Acidisarcina polymorpha: one gene and its partner. The protein of the gene in region 1 binds, or shares a complex with, the protein of each later gene. Links are inferred from orthologs where the notes say so. Each region holds a gene or a part of one and is shown on either strand. Other genes may lie near its edges.

Evidence for each region.
Region 2: the proteins of groL (region 1) and metK are in contact, whole or in part, in a cryo-EM structure (PDB 8P4O), measured with the Escherichia coli proteins. The link is inferred for Acidisarcina polymorpha from one-to-one orthologs.

What each region holds. Positions count from the first base shown.
Region 1 is NZ_CP030840.1:5,988,655-5,994,937, reverse strand. What follows is about bases 2,109-4,981. They hold groL (chaperonin GroEL), read right to left. Parts: upstream 4,444-4,981; coding sequence 2,773-4,443; downstream 2,109-2,772. Other genes in these bases: ACPOL_RS25570 (co-chaperone GroES), read right to left, coding at 4,559-4,870; ACPOL_RS25580 (TonB-dependent receptor domain-containing protein), read right to left, coding at 2,109-2,407. In the rest of the region: more of ACPOL_RS25580, read right to left, coding at 1-2,108; ACPOL_RS25565 (FAD-binding protein), read left to right, coding at 5,306-6,283.
Region 2 is NZ_CP030840.1:4,114,543-4,120,850, forward strand. Bases 1,863-4,760 are described here. They hold metK (methionine adenosyltransferase), read right to left. Parts: upstream 3,948-4,760; coding sequence 2,778-3,947; downstream 1,863-2,777. Other genes in these bases: ACPOL_RS17480 (hypothetical protein), read right to left, coding at 2,002-2,694; ACPOL_RS17490 (helix-turn-helix domain-containing protein), read right to left, coding at 4,092-4,661. Also shown: ACPOL_RS17465 (hypothetical protein), read right to left, coding at 1-390; ACPOL_RS17470 (DUF6582 domain-containing protein), read left to right, coding at 665-871; ACPOL_RS17475 (VOC family protein), read left to right, coding at 1,027-1,416; ACPOL_RS33625 (hypothetical protein), read left to right, coding at 1,629-1,820; ACPOL_RS17495 (ABC transporter permease), read left to right, coding at 4,971-6,074; ACPOL_RS17500 (ArnT family glycosyltransferase), read left to right, coding at 6,186-6,308. UniProt on the Escherichia coli protein: Catalyzes the formation of S-adenosylmethionine (AdoMet) from methionine and ATP.

The DNA of each region.
Region 1 (6,283 bases):
AAGGCGGCTGCAGCGTCACTCCGAATGGCCCATTGAAGCCGTCTCCAGCACTCGGCGAAAAGTTCGTAAAGAACTCGCCGCGATCGTAATACATTCCTGCCCCCGCCCGAAAGACGACGGAGCCATGGTTTTGCTTGGGGCTCCATGCCAGGCCGATGCGCGGTCCAAATCCCCACTGGCGGGCCGTCAATGTTGAGTCGCTGGCGCCGGCAGTGTGATACAGCTTGTTGTTGCCGGCGACCACCAAACCACTGGCTGCGACTGTATCGGTGCTCAGGTTGTACTGATATTGTGCTGGATTGAAGTTCACCAGGTTGCCGTTCTTTTCATAAAGACCTGCGTCCCAGTCGTACCGCAGACCGAGAGTCACGGTCAGGTTATCGAGGACCTTCCACCTGTCCTGCGCATACGATCCAACTTGAGGCGCTCGGTAATAGCGATTGCTGGCTCCCTGGAAGTAAACGCTATTGCCTTCCCCCAGGCGAAGCGGCGTTCCCGACAAGAAGTCGCTGAAAGTTGAAAAGCTGAGATTCGCGACTTGGCTGGCACGGTTGATGATGTTCATCTGGGTGAAATCCCCATTGCCGCCAAAGGAGAGGGTGTGTTTACCCAGGACCCAATTGAGATCAGTCGTCCCCTCAAATGTATTTTGAACAAAGCCCGTATTAGCGAAGTTGGACGTGGGTCCGATCCCGAGACTATCGCCACTTCCATCTACGTCGTTGATATTGATCCCCGGAAAATAGGGGCTGCCGAAGACATTAATGCCGGCGTCAGCCGCATTGAAAGGTTGACCAGTTGTGGATTGCACGTTCATGCGAATGAAACCGACCTTCTGGTCCCAGGAAAGATTAGGCGAGAATATCTTGTTGTTCTCGATCGACGCTACCTGGCTGCCTACGCCAAAGCGCTGCGGAAAGCCCAAAAGCGAAGTAGATTGGCTGGGAAATGGCGTGGTTGTCGGGTCGCGCTGGAAGTAATACTTTTCCGAGAGAACATCGGTACTGGTCACGTTGTAATCGAGGTTTCCATTAATCTGGGTGGCATCGAAGGTTGACGCCGGTCCAAAGATATTCGCATTGCCTCCATTGATATCCGCCGACTGGAAGGATGGAACCAGAAACTGGTTGCCTGGCAGCTGAGTCGAAAGCAACTTCGCGGCAATTGGATCGACCGTGCCGGTATATCCCGTTGCCGAGCATGTCGGTATCGCAGTAGGATTGCTCGGATTGAAGGCTGCGGCACAGTAGGTATTCGCGGCATTGATGAGACCTGCCGTACTCCGATCGTTAGTCAACGCGGTGGGTACATAAGCCGACGAGATGGAGTTCAGCTTGTCACGTACTCGCGTCATCTGATACGAGCCAAAGAAGAACAGCTTGTTCTTGATGATCGGCGCGCCTAGAGTAGCGCCGAAGAGCTCCCGGTGCAGATCCGGAACCTTTTGATTTTCTGGGATGGTGACATCTTGATTGAAGAAGTAAGGGGCCGCATTTAACGAGGCATTAGCAAGCTTTCCATAGAGAGAGCCATGGACGGCATTCGTCCCCGACATGGTGGTGACATCGATGTGCGCACCGGCAGTGGTTCCCTGCTGTGCGTCAAACATCGATGTGTTGACCCGGATCTCTTCTATCGTTTCCTGTGGCGGCGAAGGAAGCGCTTGACCAATCGCATCGTAGATGGACGTATTCGTCTGGATAGTTCCGCCCCGGTGGAGGAAGTTCTCACCCGTGTTCAACACTGCGCGATTCGCTGCGACCTGGCTCGATGAGGCTCCATTGAATAAGTTGTTCGCAAGAACGCTGTTCATCGTAAATGTATTGCTACTCAGTCGCTGACCGTTCGCCCAGATGTTCTGGTTGCCTAGTCCAGTGTTGGTTCCGGTATCGGCAAGAAAGTCCGCGTTCACGCCCGGGCTCAACAATGCCAGCTGAGTGAAGCTGCCCGTTCCGAGCGGAGTTTCCTGGATCTGAGCGCTGTCCAGAACGTAACCGTTCGTGGTGTCAGTAGAGTTCAGCAGCGGGGTGGCTTCCACCTGGACTGAGGTGCTCGTCGCACCTACTTTGAGTTGCGCATTGAGTGTGGCCGTTCTGTCTGCCTGGACTACGATTGCCGGATAGTTCTGAGTATCGAATCCATCGCGAATGAAGCTCAAGGCGTAGGTGCCAATCGGGAGATCCTGAAAGGCATAAGTGCCTGCTCCCGATGTTGAGGTTTGGCGAGCTAAACCGGTGCCGCTGTTGACCGCGTTGACCTGAACACCTTGTATGACGGCGCCGGAAGCGTCTGTCACCGTTCCGTTAATGGTCCCCAGAGTCTGCTGCGCTGAAGCGCGTTTAGGAAATGACGCGGAAACACTGGCGAGAATTGCAAGAAGTACCGCAATGTATTGCCTGGATCGCATGAAAACGATCTCCTCTTGGAACAATTGGGTGATGAATTTGGCTGCGCTTCTGGGGCTCTCAGGAGCGCACCCTCCCACCTCTATTTATCAGTGCAACTGTTAACGAAAAATAAAACCCTGGCGCTCGGAAATGAGAGATGTCGATGGGTCAACAAAAGGTGCGTGGCTGTTAATCCGAGCGCTATTTCTCACCGAAACTTAAGAGCGTCTTAAGGACAGATTCAGGAAACGCCATGCGTCAGAAGAGTAATGAAAAGATAAACGTCAGAACGATGAAAGATCCCACAAACAGAAAGCCCCGCATCGCTGCGGGGCTTTCTGCCGTTGTTTTTTGCTCCGAAGGAGCGTGTCGCCGAGCGCGTAGCTCAGTACATGCCTTCCATGCCGCCGCCGTGGTTATGTCCACCGCCGGCTGCTTCCTTCTTCTCAGGAATCTCCGAGACCATCGCTTCGGTCGTCAGCATGAGGCCGGCGATCGAGGCTGCGTTCTGCAGAGCGGTGCGGGTCACCTTGGTCGGATCGATGACGCCGGCCGCAACCAGGTCTTCGAACTTGTCGGTGCCAGCGTTGTAGCCGTAGTTGTCGTCGTTGCTCTCGTGGATCTTACCAACGATCACTGCACCCTCGACGCCCGCATTGCCAACGATCTGGCGAAGCGGCTCTTCGATGGCGCGGCGAACGATCTGGGCGCCGATCTTCTCATCGCCTTCGAGCGTAGCGATAAGCGCATCGACTTCCTTAGACGAGCGGACCAGCGCAACACCACCACCAGCCACGATGCCTTCTTCAACAGCAGCGCGGGTGGCGTGCATGGCGTCTTCAACGCGGGCCTTCTTTTCCTTCATCTCGGTCTCGGTAGCCGCACCGACCTTGATGACGGCGACGCCGCCAACCAGCTTGGCCAGACGCTCCTGGAGCTTCTCACGATCGTAGTCAGAGGTAGTCTTGTCGATCTGGTTGCGGATCTCCTTGACGCGCCCTTCGATCGCCTTGGCTTCGCCCTTACCTTCGATGATGGTGGTGTTGTCCTTATCGATGGTCACGCGCTTCGCACGGCCCAGATCCTCAATCTTGACGTTCTCAAGCTTGATGCCGAGGTCTTCCGTGATGGCCTTACCGCCGGTCAGTTTGGCAATGTCTTCGAGCATGGCCTTGCGGCGATCTCCGAAGCCAGGGGCCTTTACTGCAGCCACATTCAGGGTGCCGCGGAGCTTGTTGACCACCAGGGTCGCAAGCGCTTCGCCGTCAACATCTTCAGCGATGATCACGAGCGGCTTGGAGTTGCGGGCAACCTGCTCGAGCAGCGGCAGCAGGTCCTTCATCGAGCTGATCTTCTTCTCGTGGATCAGGATGTAGGGATCTTCGACCGAAGCTTCCATACGATCGGGATCGGTGACGAAGTAGGGGCTCAGGTAGCCGCGATCGAACTGCATGCCTTCGACGACTTCGAGCAGCGTTTCCAGGGTCTTCGACTCTTCAACGGTGATGACGCCGTCCTTGCCAACCTTCTTCATCGCCTCGGCAATGATGTTGCCGATGGTCGAGTCGGAGTTCGCCGAGATGGTGCCGACCTGGGCGATCATCTCGCCGGTCACTGGCTTCGAGAAGCGGGCCAACGCTCCACCGGTCACGACTCCATGCTCGTCGCGAACGCCAACGATGGCGGCAACTGCCTTGTCGATGCCACGCTTGAGCGCCATCGGGTTCGCACCGGCGGCAACTGTCTTGACGCCTTCGCGATAGATTGCCTGCGCCAACACGGTCGCAGTCGTGGTGCCGTCGCCGGCAACGTCTGAGGTCTTCGAAGCGACTTCGCGGACCATCTGCGCGCCCATGTTCTCGAGCGCGTTCGCGAGCTCAATTTCCTTGGCGACGGTCACGCCGTCCTTGGTGATGGTCGGCGAACCAAACTTCTTCTCGATGACCACATTGCGTCCCTTGGGTCCAAGGGTCACCTTGACCGCGTCGGCCAGGGTGTTCACGCCACGCAGAATCGCCTGACGGGAATCTTCTCCATGCAGAATTTGCTTTGCCATTGCTTAAATCTCCTTAGTACTCAAATCATTTGGTGTTCCATTCAAGCCGCCATGGCTGAAGTGGAATCACATACTTCCCTGCTGAAACAAAAATGCCTCCATTAGGAGGCAACAACTACGACTTCAGAATTCCGAGAACTTCTTCCTCACGCATAATGAGAAACTCTTCGCCGTCAATCTTGATCTCCGTGCCCGAGTACTTTCCGAAGAGAATGCGGTCCTTCGCCTTAACGTCGAGGGGGAAAACCTTGCCTTCGTCGTTCGACTTTCCTTTACCTACGGCGATCACTTCGCCTTCCTGCGGCTTTTCCTTAGCCGAGTCAGGAATAATGATGCCGCCACGGACGGTTTCGCCCTCTTCCACGCGACGGACCAGAATACGGTCGTGAAGAGGAGTGAAGGTGGTTGCTACGGTAGCTGTTGCCATTTCGGTGCTTCTCCTTCGCGCGGGTTTCACCACGCGTCTGCTTTGCTGAACTTTGTCTAGTGAATGCTGCTACTGTTCAAAGGGACGAAGGCGGCTGCCGGATCGTTCAAAACGCTCATTAGCAGTGTCGCCTCTCGATTGCTAATGTAGGCCAGCCTTTGGGGGCTTGTCAAGCAGCTCTAGAAACTATCTGAGCGTGATCCGCTAAGATTCTCTTGAGTGTCGGATTGTCGGAGCTTGTGCTGCAGTGGGCGGCTTCAAGCAGTGAGCGGAGTCTAACCCTCACATCCCAAAGCGGTAGGTAACACCCGCATCCCTAGGTACTCGATGACATGGAGGCCACCTACCCTAAAGCTCTCCAGGTTTCGGTGAACCTCGTTCGACGATGTCCCTATTGCCTCAGCCAAACGTCCTCGCGTACCGTTGGTAGACAATATGGACAAGAGACAGTTCTTGAAGACCTCCGGCGCATTTCTGACAACTTCTCTGCTGTCCCATCTGGCTTCCGCCGACAGCGCCACGCCACGCACTAACTGGGCGGGAAACCTCACCTATCACACCGACAAACTGCTGGCCCCCGAGACGGTCGAAGAAGTCCAACAAATGGTCAAGAACACGCCAAAGCTGCGCGCCCTCGGCAGCCGGCACTCGTTCAACACCATCGCCGATAGCACCGCAGCCCAGATCTCGCTCACTGCTCTTGATTCCATGGTGCTCAATCCGCAGGCGAAGACCGTCACTGTCGGAGCAGGAGTCCGGTACGGAACTCTCGCGCCCTATATCGATCAGCAGGGCTTCGCGCTGCACAATCTCGCTTCCCTGCCGCACATCACCGCCGTCGGCGCCTGTGCGACCGCGACCCATGGCTCTGGAGTCAAGAACGGCAATCTCTCCACTGCCGTCTCCGGCATGGAAATCGTAAGCGCCGATGGACAGCTCCTTCACCTATCGAAAGACAAGGACGGCGAAAGCTTCCTTGGCACGGTCGTCCATCTCGGCGGCCTCGGCGTGGTCACCAAGATTACCTTGAAGGTCCAGCCGACCTATCAGGTAAAGCAGGTGGTTTACGAGAACCTCTCGATGGGCCAGTTGGAGCACAACCTCGACGCCATCTTTTCGAGCGGCTACAGCGTCAGCCTGTTCACCAATTGGCAGGACCATCGGATCAGTCAGGTTTGGATCAAGAGCCGTGTCGACCAGTCGGATTCCTCAGCTATTCCTCCGTTGTTCTACGGGGCCACCGCCGCGAAGCAGAAGCTTCATCCCCTTCCCGGCCATGATGCCACCCCATGCACCGAGCAGATGGGCATTCCCGGCCCCTGGTACGAACGGCTGCCGCACTTCCGGATGAACTTCACTCCTTCGAGCGGCGCCGAGATCCAGACGGAATATTTCGTTCCTCGCGCCAAAGGC
Region 2 (6,308 bases), 1.9 Mb from region 1 along the record:
CTCATCGACATCTAGAGTGGTTTGACTATGAAACGGCTTGTTCTTAGAGACAGACCATAGTTCATTATTAGTTTGGTCGCGTACAGATAGAAGGATAGGGGTAGGGGACACATCGATATTGTTGCCTGGAGGGGTGGGTCTGCCAGCGGTGTCTGCCGTGAACCGAAGGACCAGATCGGCGTCCTTTGCTTCCTTCACGATTTTGAATCGTCCCCACTTACTTAATGCTTCGTAGGCTTTGTCGGTAATGTGGGAACTTCCCGTCTGATTGTCGATGTATACCGTTTTGGCCGCTGTCACGCTTGCCGGGAGTGGCGGATATTTGTCCGCCGCATACATCGGAGACACGACGAGAACGATGGCAAGAGCGACTGTTTTTGCTGCCTTCATGCAATCTTCCTTTGAGAACTAGAATTCACCGATCTGCGCAGCGCATTCAGTGTAACCAAACGGGCGGACGTTGATGATTGCGGAGCCAATCGTCGAGGAACAGGAGTGGCCCGATGTGGGAACTTCATTCGGCCTACACCCTCAGCGACATAACCACGGAATAACTGTTCCAGCTCGTCGCCAGAGGGGCTTTGCGCATCCTAAAAAACAGCGACGTCCGCAACTCAAGGGAAGCAGTCGCCGCTCGATATCTCGATTTCCGACGAGGTGACAAATGGCCAAACTATCCAGTGCTGAGAGAAAAGAGCTTCCGTCAAAGTCCTTTGCCGAACCAGAGAAACGGAAATATCCGATCGAAAATGAAGCGCACGCCAGAAACGCCCTCGCTCGTGTCTCGCAATCTGGCACACCTGCTGAGAAAGCAAAGGTCAAGGCTGCGGTGAAGAAGAAATATCCGTCTATAGGCAGCGATAAGAAGTAGCAACGACAAAAAGTAATCTGGGCGGCCGCCGCCAAGTCCGATTACTGACCACTGCTCCGCATCGAATCAGTGTGGCAGTAGCACGGGCGCGGCGGTATCCGTTACACTCGTCGCTGCTATCCTGCGGTCGATCCGCAGCTGGCACAGCGACGCTCATGAGCCGACCTCTCATCCAATCCATCTCTCCATTCTTCATCGTCAGCAATGTCGACCAAACCATCACCTTCTACCGCGACAGGCTCGGGTTTGAGACGAGGCTCCAGCAGCCGGAACGAGATCCATTCTTCGCCCTAATCGGGCGCGATGGAGCTCAGTTCTTCGTCAAAGCCGAAAAAGACGTATTGCCAGTACCGAACCACATGCGTCATCGCCAATTGCGGTGGGATGCCTATGTCTACGCACCAGATCCGGATGCGTTGGCCGCCGAATTTGCCAATCGCGGCGCCACATTCAGTGAACCGCTCCAGGACACCCACGACGGTCTGCGCGGCTTCGAGATAAGCGACCCGGACGGTTACGTCTTGTTCTTCGGTCGACCAAAGTAACAGCACACCAGGGCGAACAAACAGGTTGTCTCAAGGATTACGGGAGGCTGACTAAGGGGCTCACAGATAGCTAAGCCACCAATCTTTCCGCCGGGCTCGCAGGCGGCTGAACCACAGGCAGCTGGGATGGAGCAGCAGCACAAAGGCGATCCACAAGCAGTAAATACCAGGCAGGGAGAATCCCCAGTTGGGGGCCGATCTCCGAGCAGAGCTTGAGGACCGATAAAAAGACGCCAGTTTCTGTGGGTGGCGATGGAGAGCAGCAGCGCCGTTCCGTGGACAAGGTGGATGTGCTGCACATAATAGAAGAACGGTACGCGGCCATCCGCCGCATCGATAAAGAGGAAGTTCCGTCGGAGACCGGGCAATGCGGATGCTGTCAACGGCGGGAGGTGCAGCCATGATTCACCGGTTGATAGATGCGGTTGATTCTCCCGCCCACGATACTTCAGGCGGCCGGGGACCTTCGCAAAGACTTTTCATAAACGCGCGAGAAAAAGACCCCGAAGCCTTTGCTCCAGGGTCTTTGGATTTTGATTCTGTCGCACGACTCTACCGGGTAAACAGCGCGACATCTCTGAAAGGTCACTCTGTGGGGCAGTCGTTGTGCAGCGGGTTCGAGGGGTCCGGAGAACTCTCAACACACGGCACTGCGCTCAAATAATCGTAGATGGCATGCAAGTCATGATCGGTCATCTCGTGATAAGTAGGCCAAGGCATGATCTGAAGCAGCGAGCCGTCGAACGGAGGAGTGAGGCAATTGGTCGTGATAGTCGACGAGCAGTTCGGATGCAGGTGATCGTAATCCTTACCCGTCCTCATGATGGTAAGGAACTGTTCGAATGTATGACCGCCCTCTGGTAGTCCGCTCTTGTCAGGGGTCAGATTGCGCGAGATGATGTCCGGAGAATCAGGCCCTTCGAGCTTGCCGAAGTCTCTGCCGCCCCCGAGGTAAGTTGCTGGATTGATCTTTGTAGGCTGATTGAAGTAGGGATTGCCGCCAGGCAAAAACTGGGTTTCTACACTGGCAGAGTGGCAATCGTTGCAACTCCCTACCGCATTGACCAGGTAGCTGCCCAATCCTACAGCCCTCCAGTTCTTTCCTTTCAAGTTAAGAGGAACCGGCGCAATTTCATAACCGCGCCGTATCTGCGCGTCTTCATTAGTCTGTCGATCATTTGCTTGGACGCGGTGGGAATTGTAGATCGTTGCGGTTGCGACGACGGCGACACCAATTACAAAGGCACCGAATCTTCGGGTGGCAGTCTGTTTCTTCATGGTTGTTCTCCTCCGGACGCTTTCCGGACGCAAAAAGACCCGGGTTAGATACCCCCGGGCCCTTTGGTCTGGTACGAAGCTAATTAGGCTTTGACGGCTTCAGCGTTGGCTCCAGCTTTGAGTGCTTCCGCTTTGTCGGTCGCTTCCCAGGTGAAGTCCTTATCGCTACGGCCGAAGTGACCATAAGCGGCAGTCTTCCGGTAAATCGGTCTGCGGAGATCCAGGCCCTCGATGATTCCCTTCGGGGTCAGCTTGAAGTTGGACCGCACCAGCTCCTGCAGCTTCGAAGCATCGACGGTCCCGGTTCCGAAGGTGTCCACCAATACGCTAACTGGCTCGGCCACGCCAATGGCGTAGGCAAGCTGGACCTCGCAGCGCTCGGCAAGCCCGGCAGCGACGATGTTCTTGGCAATATAGCGCGCCATGTAGGCCGCGGAACGGTCGACCTTTGTCGGATCCTTGCCCGAGAAGGCGCCGCCGCCGTGACGGCCCATGCCGCCGTACGTGTCGACAATGATCTTGCGCCCGGTCAGACCGGTGTCGCCCATGGGGCCGCCGATGACAAACCGTCCGGTGGGATTGATGTGGTATTTGGTGTCTTCGTCAAGCAAATGGGCCGGTATTACCGCCTGGATGACATGCTTGAGGATTTCACCGCGCAGCTGTTCGTTGCCGACGTACTCAGCATGCTGAGTGGAGATGACAACGGCGTCGACACGAACTGGCTTGCTGTTGGCATCGTATTCAACCGTGACTTGGCTCTTGCCGTCCGGCCGAAGATAGGAAAGCTGGCCGTTCTTACGGACCTCGCTCAAGCGGGCGGTGAGCTTGTGGGCGAGCGAAATGGGCGTCGGCATCAGTTCTGCCGTCTCGTTGGTGGCATAGCCGAACATCATGCCTTGATCGCCGGCGCCACCGGTATCCACACCCATGGCGATGTCCCCGGACTGCTTGTTGATCGAGGAGATGACGGCGCAGGTATTCGAATCGAAACCATAGAGGGCATTGTCGTAGCCGATCGAGGCAACTACGCCACGAACCAGGGCTTGGAAATCGACGTATGCCTTGGTGGTGATTTCGCCGGCTATGACTACCAGCCCGGTAGCGGTGAGAGTTTCGCAGGCCACGCGGCTATAAGCATCCTGCTCAAGGCAAGCATCAAGGATGGCATCGGAGATCTGATCGGCTATTTTGTCGGGATGACCCTCGGTCACCGACTCGGAGGTAAATAGGAATCTGTCACGTTGAGACAAGGAAACTTCCTCCTGCTGGATTGGCGCCCGACGCTCTCACCGAAAGAGCCAGGTATGCCGGATTCAGTACTGGATAATAATAATTCCATCGTACTAAACCAGGCTTGCCTTGGCAAAAGGAGAACACCAGGCGAGCAGCAGAAATCATCCAGAAATGGATTGGAGAATACTGCCCCGGCGAGGACTGACTAGTTGGTCCCTTGCGAAAAAGCTTGCGGATTCCCCCGAGGAAAAAGGCAGAAGATCAGGAGCGACAACTGTAGCCAATACCGTGAACCCGGCAGATGGATTTGTTGCCGATATCCTTTCGCGCACGAAGTGGTAAACAAACCAACCCAACCCGGCAATCAGCATCAGCAGAAGAAAAACTCCAGCCCAGCGGAGTCGCGCAGCCGGCCGGTCTCCCTCGGACTTCCGGCCCTTGACCACGTTTTCCGCGAACTCGACCCAGTCGCCGTCCTCTGCTTTGAGCAGCCCGCTTTCCTTGTAGGCGGACATAAAGCGTTGAATCCATGCCTCTTCATCGATGCCAACAGCGCGGGCATAGCCGCGCACGATACCTTTGTTGAAGACGCCGCCGGGAAGTTGCTCGAATTGCTCCCGCTCTAGCGCCGAAAGGTGCCGACCGCTAATCTTGGTCGAGTTGATGATGCACTCCAGGGAAACTCCGCGGGACTCCCGCTCTCTGCGTAGTTCTTCGCCAAACTGTCCCATACTCGTATCCTGTTCCGAATCTCGCGTCAGAATGTTGCTCTGCCGCTCCTTCGCCCGTCTCTAGCACCGCCTGACGATCCCGGCACCTTCCTTCCGGCACCACAATTTGTGCATAAGGTACGACTTTGCGGGCCGAAAGGCAAAATAAAATCCCGAATTTCGTTTGTTCAGCCTCCCATATCGGCTGGCGGCCCGGAATTGTTCATGGTTCTCGCCTCTGAATGTGTTCGTCTGCGGGCGCCGGTGTCGCAATGGAACGTCTTCCGCTTGCTACACTTCCTAGAGAGCCTGAAATGAAAGCGGGAAGCGTTGAATAGACTGGTCATCGGAAATTTGCTGCATCGTCCTCTGCGGACCTTTATCAGTGTCTTCGCCATCGCAATAGAGGTCGTTATGATCCTCTGCATCGTTGCGATCATGCTCGGGCAAGTCAACGGCGCGCGAAGCCTGGCCACCGGTATCGGGGCCGATATGATCGTCCAGCCGCCAAACTCAACCTTTCTTTCCGGCATCAGCGGAGCACCGGTTCCGGCGAAGATCGCCGACGTCCTGCGCAAGGTGCCTCATGTCGCGGTCGCGGCGCCAGTGATTGTCAACCTCACGGCCGGAGCTTCCTTGGAGACGATCTGGGGCATCGACTACGCCAGCTTCAACGCCCTGCGGCCTTTTGTCTTCATCTCCGGCACGCCGTTTCAGGGGCCGAACGATGTCATTGTCGACGACTATTTCGCTCGCTCCGACAAAGGCCATCACGTCGGCGAAATGATCACCATCCTGACCCACGAATTCAGGATCTGCGGCATCGTAGAACATGGCAAAGGCGGCCGGAAGTTTCTTCAAATCAGGACCCTCGGCGGCCTGATGGATAACCCGGACAACGCTTCGCTGTTCTATCTGCGCAGCGACGACCCCAACAATGAAGATCTCATTCGCAAAGAAATCGTGGCGACCCCCGGCCTTTCCGATTATCAGGTGAAGACCATGGCGGAACAGCTCTCCATGCTGACCCCGGAGCATCTTCCGGCTTTTACCATCGCGCTGGATGTGGTCATCGGGATAGCGGTAATTATCGGCTTTCTTGTCATTTTCCAGTCCATGTATACAGCGGTCATGGAGCGCACCCGAGAGATTGGCGTGCTCAAATCGCTCGGTGCCTCGAAGGGATACATCGTCAATGTGGTGCTGCGGGAAACAGCGCTGATCTCGATCTGCGGGATTGCTTTGGGCATGTTGCTGACCCAGCTGATCAAAACATGGATGTCCTATCGTTTTCCGACCTTGCCGTTCTTTGTGACTGCCGACTGGTGGCTGCGGGGGACGCTGATTGCATTTGCCGGGGGAATACTTGGCGCCATTTATCCGGCGCTTAAAGCGGCCAGCAAGGATCCGATCGACGCTTTGGCTTACGAGTAATCAAGGTTTGCCCACGAATAGCTAAAGACCGTGGAACCAAACCCGGGATTTTGGGTTCCTACGGATAGAAAGACCGCGGCAATCCGCCTGCGGAAGTTGTGTCTTCCAGGGATGAAGCAGAATCCAACAGCGGCGCGAGCCGCGTCGCTTGTTGCAATCGCCTTCGTGGCGATTCTCCTCGCGGTCCACTTCGTTCACCCGCGCGCGGATTTCCCGAACTTTTCGCCGTGGATG